Regions from separate parts of the Stutzerimonas decontaminans genome, predicted to be linked through region 2. Evidence: predicted binding sites of a transcription regulator. Region 2 holds the regulator's gene; each other region holds the start of a gene.
The links. The regulator FliA, encoded in region 2, starts transcription of late flagellar genes. The targets are predictions, from matches to a motif close to CTAAAGTTTNNNNNNNNNNNGCCGNTAA.
Positions count from the first base shown of each region.

Region 1 (5,154 bases), 350 kb from region 2:
CTTCGACGACCAACCGTCGCCACAGGATGACCCCGACGAGCCCGAAGTGCTGCCGGACGACCCGGATATTCAGGGTCGCGATGGCTCCAGCCAACCGGGTTAGTCGTCATCCATTCGGTCCCGCTCCGTTAGCGGGTTATCCATGCCAGAGAAATCGTCATGAACATCTATCAAGTCAGGCCTACCGAAATGGGCTGGGAGCTGCAAGACCAGCAATCGCAGCAAACCGTGTTGCGCACCCTTACCAAGGACGAGATGTACAGCGCACTCGATGCCTTCATGGAGGGGCGTACGGCCTCGGTCGAAGTCATTGGTCGCGACGGTGAGGTGGAGGAGGAGCGGCCGTATCCCGGCAGCCATCACCTGTAGCTCAGGCAGGGCAATTTCCTTCAATAAGACGACTCGCCTGAGCCGCTAGCCTGCAGCCTCTTTCGATTGGCGAGCAGTGCTTATGGAACTCTATCTTTCGATGGCCGCGTTCGCGCTGGCCTCTTCGATCACCCCGGGGCCGGTCAATCTGGTGGCGCTCAACTGCGGCGCGCGTTTTGGCTTTCGCGCCAGTGCGCGGCACATCGCCGGTGCAACCATCGGTTTCACCTTGTTGCTGCTGCTCATCGGCCTCGGCCTGTACGAGCTGCTGGAACGTGCGCCGATGATGATGCGCGGCATCCAGTGGGGCGGCGTGGCCTTCCTGTTGTATATGGCCTGGCGGCTGGCTGCGGATGATGGTCGGCTGGAACCCGCCGCCGCCAGCGGTGGCCCCTCGTTGCTCGATGGGGCGCTGATGCAGTGGCTCAACCCCAAGGCCTGGCTGGCCTCCGTTGCCGGCATGGGCCTGTTCGCGGCGAACGGCGATGTGCAGCGGGTCTGGCTGTTCGCCGCTCTGTACTTCCTCATCTGCTATGCGTCGATTGCCTGCTGGGCCGGCGCGGGTGTCTTTCTCGGTCGCTACCTGCAGGTGCCTGCGCGGGTGCGCTGGTTGAACCGGACGATGGCGCTATTGCTGGCCGGCAGCGCGCTTTATCTCGTGTTGGGTTAGTTGCGGGCAGCCCGGTCGCGATACTGTCCGGGCGTCGCGGCGAGCTGGCGCTTGAAGGTGCGCTGGAAGTGCGCCTGATCGGCAAAGCCTGCGGCCAGCGCGACCTCGGCGAGGTCCAGACCTTGGCGCAGCCAGTGCTGGCTGCGCTGGATGCGGCGGTTGAGCAGATAGGCATGCGGGGTCATGCCGTAGTGCTGCTTGAACGTGCGGATGAGGTAGGACGGCGAAAGCTCCGCGGCCTGGCAGATGTCTTCCAGGCGCAGCGCCTCGGTGCAATGTTCGGCGATGTACTCGGCAGCGCGGCTCAGCTGCTGCAACGGCTCGGCATATGGCTGAGTCGGGGCGGGCGCCAGCGTCTGCTGCAATAGCGTGAAATATTCCACCGCGGCGCTCTGCTTGTGCAGCGTGTCCGCCTGCTGGTCGAGCAGCGTGGCGTATAGCTGGGTCAGCCCGTTGAACAGCGTTTGGTCGAGGCTCTGGATCGGCGCGTAGGGAATGAAGTGACCGTCGCTGCTGACGCCCAGCTCATGCTGCAACGCGCCCAGCCAGCACACGTCGACGTAGAACATCAGGTATGACCAGGGTCGGCCATCGATAGGATTGCAGGCATGCACGGTCTGTGGATTGATCAGCACCAGCGTGCCGCGGGCGATTCGTTCCTGGGCGTCGCCGTTGAAGTAGGTGCTGGCGCCGGCGGTGATCGCGCCGATCGAAAAGGTCTCATGGCAATGCGGCGCATAGCAGACCTTGCGCCCGTCGGCGACGGCACGCGCCTCGAGGAAGGGCAGGGCGGCATCGCGCCAGAAGCGGGGTTGGCTATCGTCCGAACCGTTCACGTTAAGAGCGCCGTGGTCAAAAACTGGAACCTGACTCTAGCAATCATCCGTCGCTCTGGCATGCTCGATTGCCACGGCTCGCCATCCCTTCCCGGACAAGGAGTTCACATGCGCCCAATTCTTGCGTTCGCCGCACTGCTTTCGCTGGCTGGCTGTTCATCCTGGCAGCCCGATGCCGAGGACATCGTTCCAGTGACGGCCGAGCGGGTGCTGGCCTACCAGCAGGCGCTGGAGAATGCCGGTGAGGTGGTGGTGACGCGGGATTTCGGCTTGCGCGGTGGCGGCTGCTATATCGCCGTGCTGATCGACCGTGAGCTGGCTGCGCGCATCCATGTCGGCGAGGTGGTGCGTTTTCAGGTGCCGGCCGGCGCGCGGATCGTCAGCATCGGCACCGATCCGCTGGACGATACGCTGTGCGGCAAGCTGAGCCTGCGCCGCGAGAAACTGGCGCAGGTGCAAGCGGGGCAGACGCTGGAGTTTCGTGTCATCAGCGACAACCGCATCGGCTTCGACATCATCCCGGTGGAGCCGTGAGCGCCGGGAGAATAGCGGTTACTTGATAACCGTCCGCGCGGTTTTCAGGTAGTCGGTGGTGTGGCTTTCGACCTCTTCGGCATCCTTCGCTTCCGAGGCGATGTGGATTTCCTCGAGGGTGTCGGTCAGGTCGCCCATCTCCTCGTTGATCTTGTCCAGCGCGTCTTTCAGCGTGTACGTCAGCTCGTGGATCTGCGCCATGCTCTCGGGTGTCAGGCCCTGCGCCATGGCCTGTTCGAGGCGGTTGTTGTAGTCGGAAAAGTTTTTTACCGCCTCGGCCAGGTTGCGTGATGGCTGGGCGTCGGCCAGAGCATGGCCGGCAACGATGGTGGTCAGCGCCAGAATGGCGGTCCGAATGAGCGTTTTCACGACTGGTCCCTAGCTGAAAATTGTGGGGCGCGAAGGTACCACCTGTTGATCTGGACGTTGTGCAGCAGCGCACAGTCTGCGCTGCGCCATTAGTCGCATACCGGACGCCTGCATCGGCTGATTCTTGGAGATTGCAACCTGCAATTCGTCGTGCGTTGCGCCTGCCAGAAAACCGCGGGCGGACTGCTGGTCGTATTGGCAGCCGCTCTGGAACGGCTATTGCAGCAGGCGTTTGCTAAAGAGACGGCTGTCACAGCCGATAGATATAGGCGCTGGCATCTGGCCTCTATCGGATGACCAAGCGTTTCGGGGATTCAACAACAATGTGCCTCGCTACCTCATTGCTTGCAGGTTCCGCAAAGGGACTACAGACCGACGCCCCAACGTCGGCGCGAACCATTCGACACTGATGCCTTACTTGCCAATTGCCGCCCTCAGAGCCGGCACGCCATATGGAAAGAACGAATGATGCAGCAACTGACTATCCGAGCCCGCCTGTTGATTCTGGTCGGGGCGATGCTGACCGCCTGCCTGGTCATCGGCCTGACCGGTCTGAACGCGCAGCAGCGCAGCGTCGCCGGCCTGAATACCGTGTACCTCGACCGCGTGGTGCCGTTGCGTGACCTCAAGCTGATTGCCGATCTCTACGCGGTGAAGATCGTCGACGCCACGCACAAGTCGCGCAGCGGGATGCTCAGCTACCAACAGGCGCGGGACGACGTGCGAGCAGCACGTGCGGAGATCCGCCGTCTCTGGGGCGATTTCATGAGCACCAAGCTGATCGACGCAGAACGCCAGGTATCGGTGCGCATCGAGGCGTTGATGCAGAAGGCCGAGACCCCGCTCGATGACCTTGAGCGTATCTTCGATCGCCACAGCGAGAAGCGCCTGGCTGCGTTCGTCATCAATGATCTGTATCCGCTGATCGACCCCATCTCCGAAGGCTTCAGCGAGCTGATTCATCTGCAGCTGGGCGAGGCCAAGGCCGAATACGATCAGGCAGTGGCGCTGTACGAGCGCAACCGGGTGCTGAATATCGGCCTGTTGCTGGCGCTGCTGATCGGCGGCGGCCTGTTTGCTCTGGTGCTGCTACGCAGCATCAGCCGCCCGCTGGAAGAGCTGAAGCAGGCCGCTGCATCGGTCGCGGCCGGCGATCTGAGCCGCACCATCGAATGCCGCGGCAAGGACGAAATCACCGAGGTGCAGCAGTCGATCCGGCAGATGCAGCACACCCTGCGCGATACCCTGCAGGACATTCAGGGCTCGGCGACCCAGCTGGCTTCCGCTGCCGAAGAGCTGCACGCGGTTACCCAGCACACCGCGCAGGGCATCCATCAGCAGAACGAGGAAGTGCAGATGGCCGCTACCGCGGTCACCGAGATGTCCGCCGCGGTAGACGAAGTGGCCGGCAATGCCAACCGCACTTCGGATGCCTCGCGCGATGCCGAGACGGTCGCTGACGATGGACGCCGGCAGGTGACCGCCACGCGGCAGACCATCGACCAACTGAGCGAAAAGCTGCAGCAGACCGCCGGAACCGTGACCCGGCTGGCCGAGGAGGCGGCGAGCATCGGCCAGGTGGTGGATGTGATCCGTGCGATCGCCGACCAGACCAATCTGCTGGCGCTCAACGCCGCCATCGAAGCGGCGCGGGCCGGCGAAGCCGGACGTGGATTTGCGGTGGTCGCCGACGAGGTGCGCAACCTCGCGCAGCGCACCCAGAGCTCGACTCAGGAGATCGAGCGCATGATCGGCGCGATCCAGAGCGCGACCGATCAATCGGTGCGCGACATGCAGCAGAGCAGTGAATTCGCCTCGCGCAGCCAGACCATGGCCGGCGAAGCGGATCAGGCGCTGGGGCTGATTGCCGAGCGCGTCGGGCAGATCAACGAGATGAACCTGGTGATCGCCAGCGCTGCCGAGGAACAGGCACAGGTCGCGCGGGAAGTGGATCGCAATCTGGTGGCCATCCGCGACATCTCCGAACAGAGCGCCACCGGTGCGCAGCAGACCTCGGTGGCCAGTGACGAACTGGCACGCCTGGCAACGCAGCTCAACCAGTTGGTCGGGCGCTTCCGTCTGTAAAGGCGACGCGGTCGGGACATGCGATGTCGCAATCCGACCGCGAACCTGACGCTACCAGCGCATTCCTATGTACGGGCTTTCCCTGATCCGTACTGAACAAGGAGTCGCGCGTGAAAACAGCCGTGTCCGCCCTGGCGCTCGCCGCCGGTCTATCCCTCAGCCTGCCGCTGCTGGCCGAAAGTCGAACGACCTACGGTCCGCAGCTGGAAGGCTTCAGCTATCCGCATCCGCTCAAGCATTACCGTTTCGAGTCCCAGGGCAAGGCGCTGCAGATGGCCTTCATGGACGTCG
Region 1 is NZ_CP007509.1:1,362,310-1,367,463, forward strand. It holds gene UIB01_RS06295 (hypothetical protein) at 1-103, shown strand, start outside; gene UIB01_RS06300 (hypothetical protein) at 160-369, shown strand; gene UIB01_RS06305 (LysE family translocator) at 452-1,039, shown strand; gene UIB01_RS06310 (AraC family transcriptional regulator) at 1,036-1,875, opposite strand; gene UIB01_RS06315 (protein-tyrosine phosphatase family protein) at 1,984-2,409, shown strand; gene UIB01_RS06320 (DUF6746 family protein) at 2,428-2,778, opposite strand; gene UIB01_RS06325 (methyl-accepting chemotaxis protein) at 3,244-4,863, shown strand; gene UIB01_RS06330 (alpha/beta fold hydrolase) at 4,974-5,154, shown strand, end outside.
Region 1: UIB01_RS06325 (methyl-accepting chemotaxis protein) is a predicted target of FliA. The motif match lies at 3,014-3,041, and genes of this name have one in related genera.

Region 2 (5,154 bases):
TGCCCTTGCCATGCAGCTGATCGAGCAGAGCCTCGAATTCGTCGTCGGTAATCTCATCGCTGGTCGGTGCAGCGACCTCAGGCTCGGGTGCCGTGCTGGATGCACTGGCCGAGAACTGACCTTTGCCATGCAGCTGGTCGAGCAACGACTCGAATTCGTCGTCAGTGATTTCGTCAGCGCCACCGCTTGCCGGCGCGGCTGCAGACTCGCCGGCTGGCGGCTGAACGGCGTCGAGCAGCTGCTCGAATTCGCTGTCGTCAGCTTCGACCTGGGGCTCGGGCATAACCGGCGTCTCGACCGGAGCCGCCGGTTCGTCAGCAGAAGCGGGTTCTGCCAGACGCGCCAGAGCGGCGAGTAGCTCGCGTGAGGCGGGAGTCGGCTCGACGCGCTCGCGGACCTGACTGAACATCTCGTTCACGGAGTCGAGGGCCTGCAACACGACATCCATCAGTTCGGAGTCGACGCGACGCTCACCCTTGCGCAGGATGTCGAAGACGTTTTCGGCGATATGGCAGCACTCCACCAGCTCATGGAGCTGAAGAAAGCCCGCACCGCCCTTTACCGTGTGGAACCCGCGAAAAATCGCATTGAGCAACGCCATGTCATCGGGGCTGCTTTCCAGCTCCACGAGTTGCTCGGACAATAGTTCGAGAATCTCGCCGGCCTCTACCAGGAAATCCTGGAGGATTTCTTCATCGGCGTCGAAGCTCATATTCACTTCCCCTAAAAGCCCAGGCTTGAAAGCAGATCATCGACATCGTCCTGGCCGGAAACGACGTCTTCACGCATATCGGCATGCATCTGCGGACCTTCACCGTTGGAAGGCATTTTTTCTTGTTTTTTCTTCTCTTGCTCGGCACGCATGGCATCGCGGTCGTGCTGGATGCCGGCGACGCGGTCGACCTGCCCCGCCATGAGGACGAGATTGAGCAGGTTGCTTTCAAGCTCGGTGATGAGGCGGGTCACCCGCTTGATCACCTGGCCGGTCAGATCCTGGAAGTCTTGGGCAAGCATGATTTCGCTGAGATTCTGCGACAGCTGGCTGCCGTCATTCATGCTGCGCTGGAGGTATTGGTCGATGCGCTTGACCAGCTCGCGGAATTGCTCGGCATTCATTTCGCGACGCATGAAGCGCTGCCAGTCGGCCGTCAAGCTCTGGGCCTCGTAGCTCACGTAGTTCACCAGCGGAGCGGACTCCTCCACCAGATCCATGGTGCGATTGGCGGCCTTCTCGGTCATCTCCACCACGTAGGACAGGCGATCGGTCGCATCGGTAATCGGTGACGGATCGCCCCCGGTAGCGCAGGTATCCATCTCGAGCTTGACGATAGCGTTGTGCAGCTCGCGGGTGAGCTTGCCAACCTCCAGATAGAGCCCGTGATTGCGCACCTGATTGAGCTCGTTGAACATCTGCGTCGCTTCATCGAAGCGGCCCTGCTGCAGACTTTCGATCAGCTTGGGTGCATGGGCCTTCAGAGTCGCTTCGAACTCTGCCAGGCTTTGATCTGCTTGCGTCATAGTGCCCTCGCGGCGTTGCTGCTTCAGCCGTTGACGCGCTCGAAGATCTTCTCGATCTTCTCCTTGAGCACCTGGGCAGTAAAAGGCTTGACCACATAGCCGTTAACCCCGGCCTGTGCCGCCTCGATGATCTGGTCGCGTTTCGCCTCGGCTGTCACCATCAGTACTGGCAGGTGCTTGAGGCGCTCATCAGCGCGCACGGTGCGCAGCAGATCGATACCGCTCATGCCCGGCATGTTCCAGTCGGTGACGAGGAAGTCGAAGCTGCCGCTCTTCAGCATTGGCAGCGCGGTGGTGCCGTCATCCGCTTCGGCGGTGTTGGTGAACCCCAGATCACGCAGGAGGTTCTTGATGATTCGTCTCATCGTCGAGAAGTCATCGACGATGAGGATTTTCATGTTCTTGTCCAAGTCGACCTCCGTAAGTCCAAAAATGCCTCAGCAAACCGAGCACGTCATACCGCAAACAATCGTCAATTGGCGCGCCATTCGCCGAGGCGTGCACGCAAGCGCGCAGCACACTGGCTATGCAACTGGCTCACACGCGACTCGCTAACTCCCAGCACCTGCCCAATTTCCTTCAAGTTCAATTCTTCGTCGTAATACAGCGACAGCACCAGCTTCTCGCGCTCGGGCAGGTTGGCAATGGCGTCGGCCAGGGCCTGCTGAAAGCGTTCGTCCTCGAGATCGCGGAAGGGCTCAGGGTGGGTACTGGCAGCATCCTCCTGAAGCTCGCCGTGCTCACCCTCCTGCAGCAGATCATCGAAGCTGAACAGGCGGCTGCCCAGCGTATCGCCGAGAATGCCGTAATACTCATCGAGGCTTAGCTTAAGTTCGGCCGCAACCTCGTGATCTTTAGCGTCGCGACCGGTTTTCGCCTCGATCGCCCGAATCGCCTCGCTGACCATCCGCGAATTGCGGTGCACCGAGCGCGGCGCCCAGTCGCCCTTGCGCACTTCGTCGAGCATGGTGCCGCGAATGCGGATACCGGCGTAGGTTTCGAAACTGGCACCCTTGCCGGCGTCGTATTTCTTAGCTGCTTCCAGCAGTCCGATCATTCCAGCCTGAATCAGATCGTCGACCTGCACGCTGGCAGGCAGACGCGCCAGCAGGTGGTAAGCGATTCGCTTGACCAGCGGGGCGTACTGATCGATCAGGCGGTACTGCGCATCCTTTGCCTGAGCCTTGCTGTAATACATAGCGGATCCGGCACCTGTCATTCGTGGCTTTGTGAAGCGGGGGTGATGAGACGCTCTACGAAGAATTCGAGATGACCACGCGGCGTGGCGGGCAACGGCCAAGTATCGACCCTCTGCGCGATGGCCTTAAACGCCAGCGCGCATTTAGATCGCGGGTAGGCTTCATAGACCGCACGCTGCTTCTGTACAGCCTTGCGCACAGCCTCATCGTAAGGCACGGCACCGACATACTGCAGCGCTACATCCAGAAAGCGCTCGGTGACCTTGGTCAGCTTGGCGAACAGGTTGCGCCCTTCCTGCGGAGCATGAGCCATATTGGCGAGCACCCGGAAACGGCTGATGCCGTAATCACGGTTAAGCAGTTTGATCAGCGCGTAGGCATCGGTGATCGAGGTCGGCTCATCGGTGACGACCAGCAGCACCTCCTGCGCGGCGCGCACGAAGCTCACTACTGAATCGCCGATACCAGCCGCGGTGTCGATGATCAGCACGTCGAGCTCGTCGCCGAGCTCGCTGAACGCCTGGATCAACCCCGCGTGCTGCAGCGAAGACAACTGCACCATGCTCTGCGTGCCGGATGCGGCCGGCACTACGCGGATGCCGCCCGGCCCCTGGATCAGCACGTCGCGCAGATCACATTCGCCGGCGATGACGTCGGCCAGGGTGCGCTTGGTGGTAAGCCCCAGCAGCACGTCGACGTTGGCCAGGCCGAGGTCGGCGTCAAGCAACACCACACGTCGGCCAAGGTCAGCCAGCGCCAGTGCCAGATTGACCGACACGTTGGTCTTGCCGACGCCACCCTTGCCGCCGGTCACCGCAATCACCTGTACGGGATGCATACCCATGTTCACATGCCTATATCTTGCTGGGGCCTTGCGGCCGGCGATGCGCCCGCATGGCACGCATCTGATTCATTCAGGTACTGCTGTCGCAGCATCATCCGGCCCGCCGTGACGAGCCGTTGTACAACCCGGCGAACATATCGGCCATGGTTTCCTCGCTCGGTTCCTCGCCGGATTGCAGACTCACCGCGCGACTGACCAGTTGATGGCTGCGTGGCAGGTGCAAGTCGTCCGGAATCCGGGGGCCGTCCGCGAGGTACGCTATCGGCAAGTGCTGGCTGATCGTGAGCCCAAGCACATCACCGAGGCTGCCAGCCTCGTCCAGCTTTGTCAGGATACAGCCAGCCAGGCCACAGCGACGATAGTTGTGCCACGCCGCCTTGAGCACCTGGCTCTGGCTGGTTGCAGCCAGCACCAGATAATTCTTCGATTTGACGCCCTTGTCGGACAGCGCCTCGAGTTGCATACGCAGCGTCGGATCGCTGGCGGGCAGACCGGCGGTGTCGATCAGGATCACCCGCTTGCGCGCCAGTGAGGCCAACGACTTGTTCAGCGGCTGACTCGGATCGAGCTGCAGCACCGGCACATCGAGGATCCGCCCCAGAGTCTTGAGCTGCTCCTGCGCGCCGATCCGGTAGTTGTCCATGCTGGCCAGAGCAATGCTCTGTGCGCCGTACTTCAATACGTAGCGCGCCGCGAGCTTGGCCAGCGTGGTGGTCTTGCCGACGCCAGCTGGGCCTACCAAGGCGATGACACCACCCTCTTCCAGCGGCTCGTTCTTGCTGACCTTGATCGCCTGCGCCAAGTGCGCCAGCACCATGCGCCAAGCCTGGCGCGACTCGTTGATGCCGGCAACTTTTTCCAGCAGGCTGCGCGACAGCTCAGCCGGCAGCCCCATGCGCTGCAGACGGCGCCAGAGGCCAGCCTGTTGCGGCCGACGGCTCTGCTCCTGGCCCCAGGCAATCGAACCGAGCTGCACTTCGATCAGCTCGCGCAGACCATGCAGCTCCGAATACATCGCTTCGATCGCACGCGAATCGACCGCAGCGGTAGCCTCGGCAACCGGAGTGGGTTGCGGCTTGCTCGCTGCGGCGGCCGGCTTCTCGTCAACCAGTTGACGATCCTGCATCTTCGCCCGCGGTGCGGCGCTCAGCTCGGCGTGGGCATTGGCCAGACGGGCCTGAGTCTTGCGCAGCTCGGCTTCCAGCGCCGGGTTGGGCTTGTTGGCGGCCGGCGCAGATTGCATCGGGTAATCGAGCACGGCAGTCAGCTCGACGCCACCGGCCACCCGGCGATTGCCGATGATCACGGCATCGGCGCCCAGCTCGTCACGCACCATTTTCATGGCGATGCGCATATCGGCGGCGAAGAAACGTTTGACCTGCATGGCCTGTACCCTCGGTTAATTCTGACCCACCGTCGAGACGATGGTGACCTGCTTGTTGTCCGGTATTTCCTGGTAGGCCAGAACATGAATGTTCGGCACTGCCAGGCGCGCGAATCTCGACAGCATCGCCCGTACCGGGCCGGCCACCAGCAGAACTGCCGGCTTGCCGAGCATTTCTTGACGCTGTGCCGCTTCTACCAGAGACCTTT
Region 2 is NZ_CP007509.1:1,713,356-1,718,509, reverse strand. It holds gene UIB01_RS08070 (chemotaxis protein CheA) at 1-712, opposite strand, end outside; gene UIB01_RS08065 (protein phosphatase CheZ) at 724-1,518, opposite strand; gene UIB01_RS08060 (chemotaxis response regulator CheY) at 1,542-1,916, opposite strand; gene fliA (RNA polymerase sigma factor FliA) at 1,991-2,716, opposite strand; gene fleN (flagellar synthesis regulator FleN) at 2,734-3,561, opposite strand; gene flhF (flagellar biosynthesis GTPase FlhF) at 3,653-4,945, opposite strand; gene flhA (flagellar biosynthesis protein FlhA) at 4,961-5,154, opposite strand, start outside.

Region 3 (5,154 bases), 1.5 Mb from region 2:
CCCGAAAGCTCTGTGGCAACGATCTGCACACCGGTCTTTGCCTGGCTCGGATTGCTGCGTTCGTATTCGTCGATCGCCATCGACAGCGAGTAGGGCTCCTGCCCCGACGAGCAGGCAGCCGACCAGATCCGCAGGCGCTGTCCGGACCCTGCCTTGAGCATCTCCGGTAAAACGCGACTTTTCAGCACTTCGAACGGGTAAGTATCACGAAACCAGAGAGTTTCGTTGGTCGTCATCGCATCGACGACCAGCTCTCGCAACCCCCCACGCGGCTGCGCCTGGATTTTTCGCACCAAGTCGCCCAGCGTCTTGATTCCCTGCTGTTCCATCAGCTTGTTCAGGCGGCTGGAAACCAGATACTGCTTGTTACTACCCAGGAGAATGCCGCACGTCTTTTCAAGAAATACCCGGAACTGCTCGAAATCCAGATCGACTGACACCAATAAAGCCTCACCATCATGAGAGGAGCTAGCCTCAGTTTGCATCCGCCTGCCTGATCCGCTCGGCCACGCGGGCAGCGAGATCATCAGGCTGGAACTTGGCGAGGAAATCATCCGCGCCTGCCCGCTTCACCATGTTCTGGTTGAACACGCCGGAAAGGGAAGTATGCAGAAGTATATGCATACCGTGCATTCGCGGATCGTGTCGCACCTCGGTTGTCAGGGTATAGCCATCCATTTCCGGCATTTCAATATCGGAAATCATCATCAAAAACTCTTCTGCCGGGCTCTTGCCTTCGTCTGCCATCCGCTTCAGATAGTTCAGCGCTTCGCGCCCGTCGTTCAACTTGACGACCTCGATGCCTATATTTTCCAGACAGCGAGTGATCTGCTTACGCGCCACCGATGAGTCATCGACGATCAGAACGCGACAGGAGAGCGCCTTGGCTCGAGTGTCGGCATCGACCACCCCCGAAGAAACCTCCTCCGAGGTGGGCGCCACTTCCGCCAGGACCTTCTCCACATCGATGATCTCGACGAGCTTGTTGTCGATGTGGGTCACGGCGGTGAGGTAATGATCACGCCCCGCCCCCTTTGGCGGCGGCAGTATCGCCTCCCAGTTCAAATTGACGATTCTTTCGACCGAACTCACCAGAAAACCCAGCGTCCGGTTGTTGTACTCGGTAATCACCGCAAAGGAGTTCTGCAGATCCATAAGCGCCGACTTGCCTGTTGCAAGCGATAGATCGAGGATCGGTAACGTGGTGCCACGAATGCTCGCAACCCCCCGCACCACCCGACCGCACTTCGGCATAACGGTCAGACGAGGGCACTGCAGTACTTCGCGAACCTTGAACACATTGATCCCATAAAGCTGGTCGCCTTCGAGACGAAACAGCAGCAACTCCAGGCGGTTCTGCCCCACCAATTGGGTACGCTGGTTAACCGAATCCAATACACCGGCCATGCCAGTCTTCCTCTCTGCTTGCAGACGTTCGGGGCCAGACGACACGACGCGGCACGCCCCTTGCTTTGATTGGGATATGAACGTCCATATGACCATTTTCCGGCGCGGTCGCCAAAAGCTGTGCAGTTGTTTGCTGCTAGCAGCGCTGTGCGCGATGAGCTCTTTCACCCATGCGTCAACCATGTCACATCCTGAACAGCTTATCGACGTGACCGAGCAGTTTCTTGAGGAGACAGTGAAAGACTATTTGAGCCGCAGCAACATTGATGCGCGCCATGAGATCGTTGTCAGCCGACTGGACCCAAGACTCCGCCTGAATCAGTGTGACCAACTGCTCGCGGCCAGCCTTGGCAACTCCGCTCCACCGATGGGGCGCGTCACGGTACGGGTCAGTTGCGAGGGCAGCAGTCCATGGTCAGTCTTCGTCCCCGCGCAGGTTAGGCTCTACCGCGAGGTGGTCGTCGCCAACCGGTCGTTGCTACGCGATACGGTGCTGAGCGCCGCGGACGTAAGCCTTGCCGAGCGGGACGTATCCAACCTCAATCAGGGCTACCTAACGCGACTGGAGGAGGTGCTGGGCAACAAGCTGACTCGCCCGACACAACCGGACCAGGTCATTACGCCGAACCAGATGGAATTGGCCAAGGTTGTACGCAAGGGCGATCAGGTCATCATTACCGCCAGAAGCGGATCGATAAGCGTCCGGATGCCTGGCGAGGCCATGTCAGATGGCGTCCCAGGCAAGCAGATTCCCGTGAAGAACCAGCGTTCGGGCCGCATCGTCAAGGCCCGGGTCACAGGACCAGGCCAGGTTGAAGTCGCGATGTAGCTGCTGGACGTGCGCGGCGCTTTTTTTCGGTGTGCCACGCCGAAAAAAAAGCTAAAGTTTGATCCATTGTTGCCGAACACATGGCAAGCGTCCTGATTCCTTCGAGGTTTGCATCATGGTCATCGACTTCAATCGACCGAACAGCCCACTGAACGCCCCTAACGGGCGCACCAGTGTGCAAAGTAACGAACGCACAGCTGGCACCCAAGCAGAACTCGCCAGCAGCGCTCCGAAAACCGGCACCGTTAATGCCGGCACCGGCGACACCGTACAGCTAAGTCCTGAAGCCCAGCGCCTGCAACAGGCGACCGACAAGCTCAACGAGCAGCCCGCGGTCGACCTGGAGCGAGTGGCCAAGCTGAAGCAGGCGATTGCTGACGGCTCTTATCAGGTCGACAGCGAACGAGTTGCAGCCAAGCTATTGGCGTTCGAAACGCAACGCTGAGCCTGAATCCCATTCGCGAGTATGCCCAGAGCCTCAAATGAACGATACCGCCCTGCTTGAGCAGCTGACCGATGATATCGGCATGGCCCGCGAGCTCCTTGAGTTAATCGACAAAGAGTTCAAGGCGCTGAGCGATCGCAATCTGGCGGATCTGGAAGTGATACTCACCAAGAAGCAGCCTCTGCTCGCATTGCTTGGCCAGCACGGAGCGCAGCGAAGCCAATGGCTGCGTGACCAGCAGCTCAGCGCAGACCGCTCAGGGCTGGAACAAGCCGCTAGCAAATCGACCGACGGCCCCGCCATTCTGGAAAAGGCTCAGTTACTTGAAGCCGAACTAGAGAGCTGCCGCAGCGCCAATGAGCGAAATGGCCGATTGATCCGAGCCAACCAGAGCGCGCTCGGAAGTATGCTGGGCATTCTTCAGGGGAAAGAGGAAGCTCCCAGCTTGTACGACAATCGCGGCGGGGCTTCCCGGAACAAGCAGCAGCGGCCTTTGAGCCAAGCCTGAATCAACGCTACTAGGACGCAACACGATGGTGATGACAATGCGCCAGGGGACACCGGATCGTGTCTAGCCTATTTCTGGACGAGGACGGCCCCCAGCCTCCGAAAGTCCTGACGGCGCCACTGGAGATATACGCCAACCTGCGGCCGCTCATCGAAAACAACACCCCTCTCACCCTTCGGTTTCATGAGCGAAGTCAGCGCTACCAGAGCTTTCTGGTTGAAATGAATCGCGAAACCGGCTGGATTGCGCTCGATGAGCTGATTCCAAATGACGGGGAACGCTTTCTGCTACAGAGCGAAGCCTTTCACGTCGAGGGCTTCTATGAAGGCGCCCGAGTCTCCTGGTCGAATGATCAACCTGTGCACGTCGGCGAAATAGATGGCGCTCGCTGTTACTGGATACCTACGCCAGCAGAACTGACCTACCATCAACGTCGCAATGCTTATCGCGCACAGCTCAAGGAGCCTGTTGTCGCAGCCCAGCTTGGCGGCGCAGCGCTGCGCAAAAAGCTAGAAGGCAGACTGCTCGATATTTCAGCCACGGGCTGCAAACTAAGCATCAAGGGCAATCAGCAAACCAGCCTCCAGACCGGACAGGTTTACGAGCTTTCAGCGAGACTACCGATGGGGGCGATTGAAACTGCGGTTGAGCTGCGCCACTTGGTTATCGACGAGAAGCTTGATACTTCCCTATGCGGATTGCGCTTTCATCGGCTCAGCGGGCTTACGCAACGCCAGATCGAACGCCTGGTGTATCAGCTGCAGCGCGATGCCCGCCGCGAGAGCGCCGAAACCCCCTTCGGCTAGCAACAAGCGCACCCGCAAAAGAGCGCCGCCACTTCCGCCCTCAACGCATAAAGGCGCAGTAGTCGGCCGACCGCACCCATTGAGATATGGCGTCCCAGAGAGGGGTCGAACCTCCAACCTTCCCCTTAGGAGGGGGATGCTCTATCCAATTGAGCTACTGGGACAAATTGCGCGCCGAATCTTAACGAGCCAAGCGCCGTTTGTCATGCCTGACGCCTTCCAACAACGCATTTGTAGCACAGACTGGCTAACCCCAATCTCGCGACCCTCCATACCCGTGCATATTGCACGAATACTTTTGCCCTGCCTTGCAAAGCGCACGCATCGGCCTACTGATAAATAAGCTAACTCATTGATTTAAAAGCAGTTTACCTAGAATCTCGATTGGCATACCTACTGCAAAGAAGAACCTAAACTTAACGTGACGCGAAGGATGACGCCTCATGACAAAGCCGGTTTATCTTCTCAGCTCAGGGTTCGCACTCGTGGCATTTGCCGCATTGCAAATATCAGCAAACCAGACTACGCCGCCACAATTCGAAACGAACCCCCAGGTTTCTCTGCAGCGCACCGTTACCCACGACAGTACTCGGATCATCACGCTCAGCGGCAGCGAAACCAACACTGTCTCACAGCCTCAACGCTGGGTTTTCTAAGGATTAGCTGACGCGCGAATTGTTCCGCGAAGGAGATGTAACCATGTCTAAGTACGCACTTACCTGTCTAGCAATGACCGCTGTATGCGTGTACGGCGTCTTTCTAACCCCTCACGAAATGAGCGGACTTATCCAAGCGAGCAAAGCCGGAGTAGGTATTTTTGGCACGCTGTTCATCCTTGCCATGCTAATCGGCCGCCGGATCAAATTTGACCCAGTGCTTCGCTAGCACGAGCTGATTTACATACGAGGGATGGACTGCGTCACAATAGAGGCATACTGATAGCACCACGCCTTTACTAATCGGCAGATCGTCGTACAATTGGCGCCACCAAGCCGTCTACATATTTTTCGGTGCAAGACGGAACAGCACGTACTGTTGGTTGTCAGACCGGTGACCACCCCGGCAATACGCCAGCACGCCCACCTGACAAACCGGTTAATTATGCGCCCTATGAAACAGGCAGTTTATTCCAGCCGCACGGCTGACAAATTCGTGGTTC
Region 3 is NZ_CP007509.1:3,246,337-3,251,490, forward strand. It holds gene cheR (protein-glutamate O-methyltransferase CheR) at 1-485, opposite strand, end outside; gene UIB01_RS14800 (chemotaxis protein CheV) at 475-1,407, opposite strand; gene flgA (flagellar basal body P-ring formation chaperone FlgA) at 1,496-2,236, shown strand; gene flgM (flagellar biosynthesis anti-sigma factor FlgM) at 2,352-2,681, shown strand; gene UIB01_RS14815 (flagella synthesis protein FlgN) at 2,719-3,189, shown strand; gene UIB01_RS14820 (flagellar brake protein) at 3,249-3,995, shown strand; tRNA gene UIB01_RS14825 (tRNA-Arg) at 4,083-4,159, opposite strand; gene UIB01_RS23575 (PA3371 family protein) at 4,695-4,880, shown strand; gene UIB01_RS14840 (Arc family DNA-binding protein) at 5,097-5,154, shown strand, end outside.
Region 3: flgM (flagellar biosynthesis anti-sigma factor FlgM) is a predicted target of FliA. The motif match lies at 2,288-2,315, and genes of this name have one in related genera.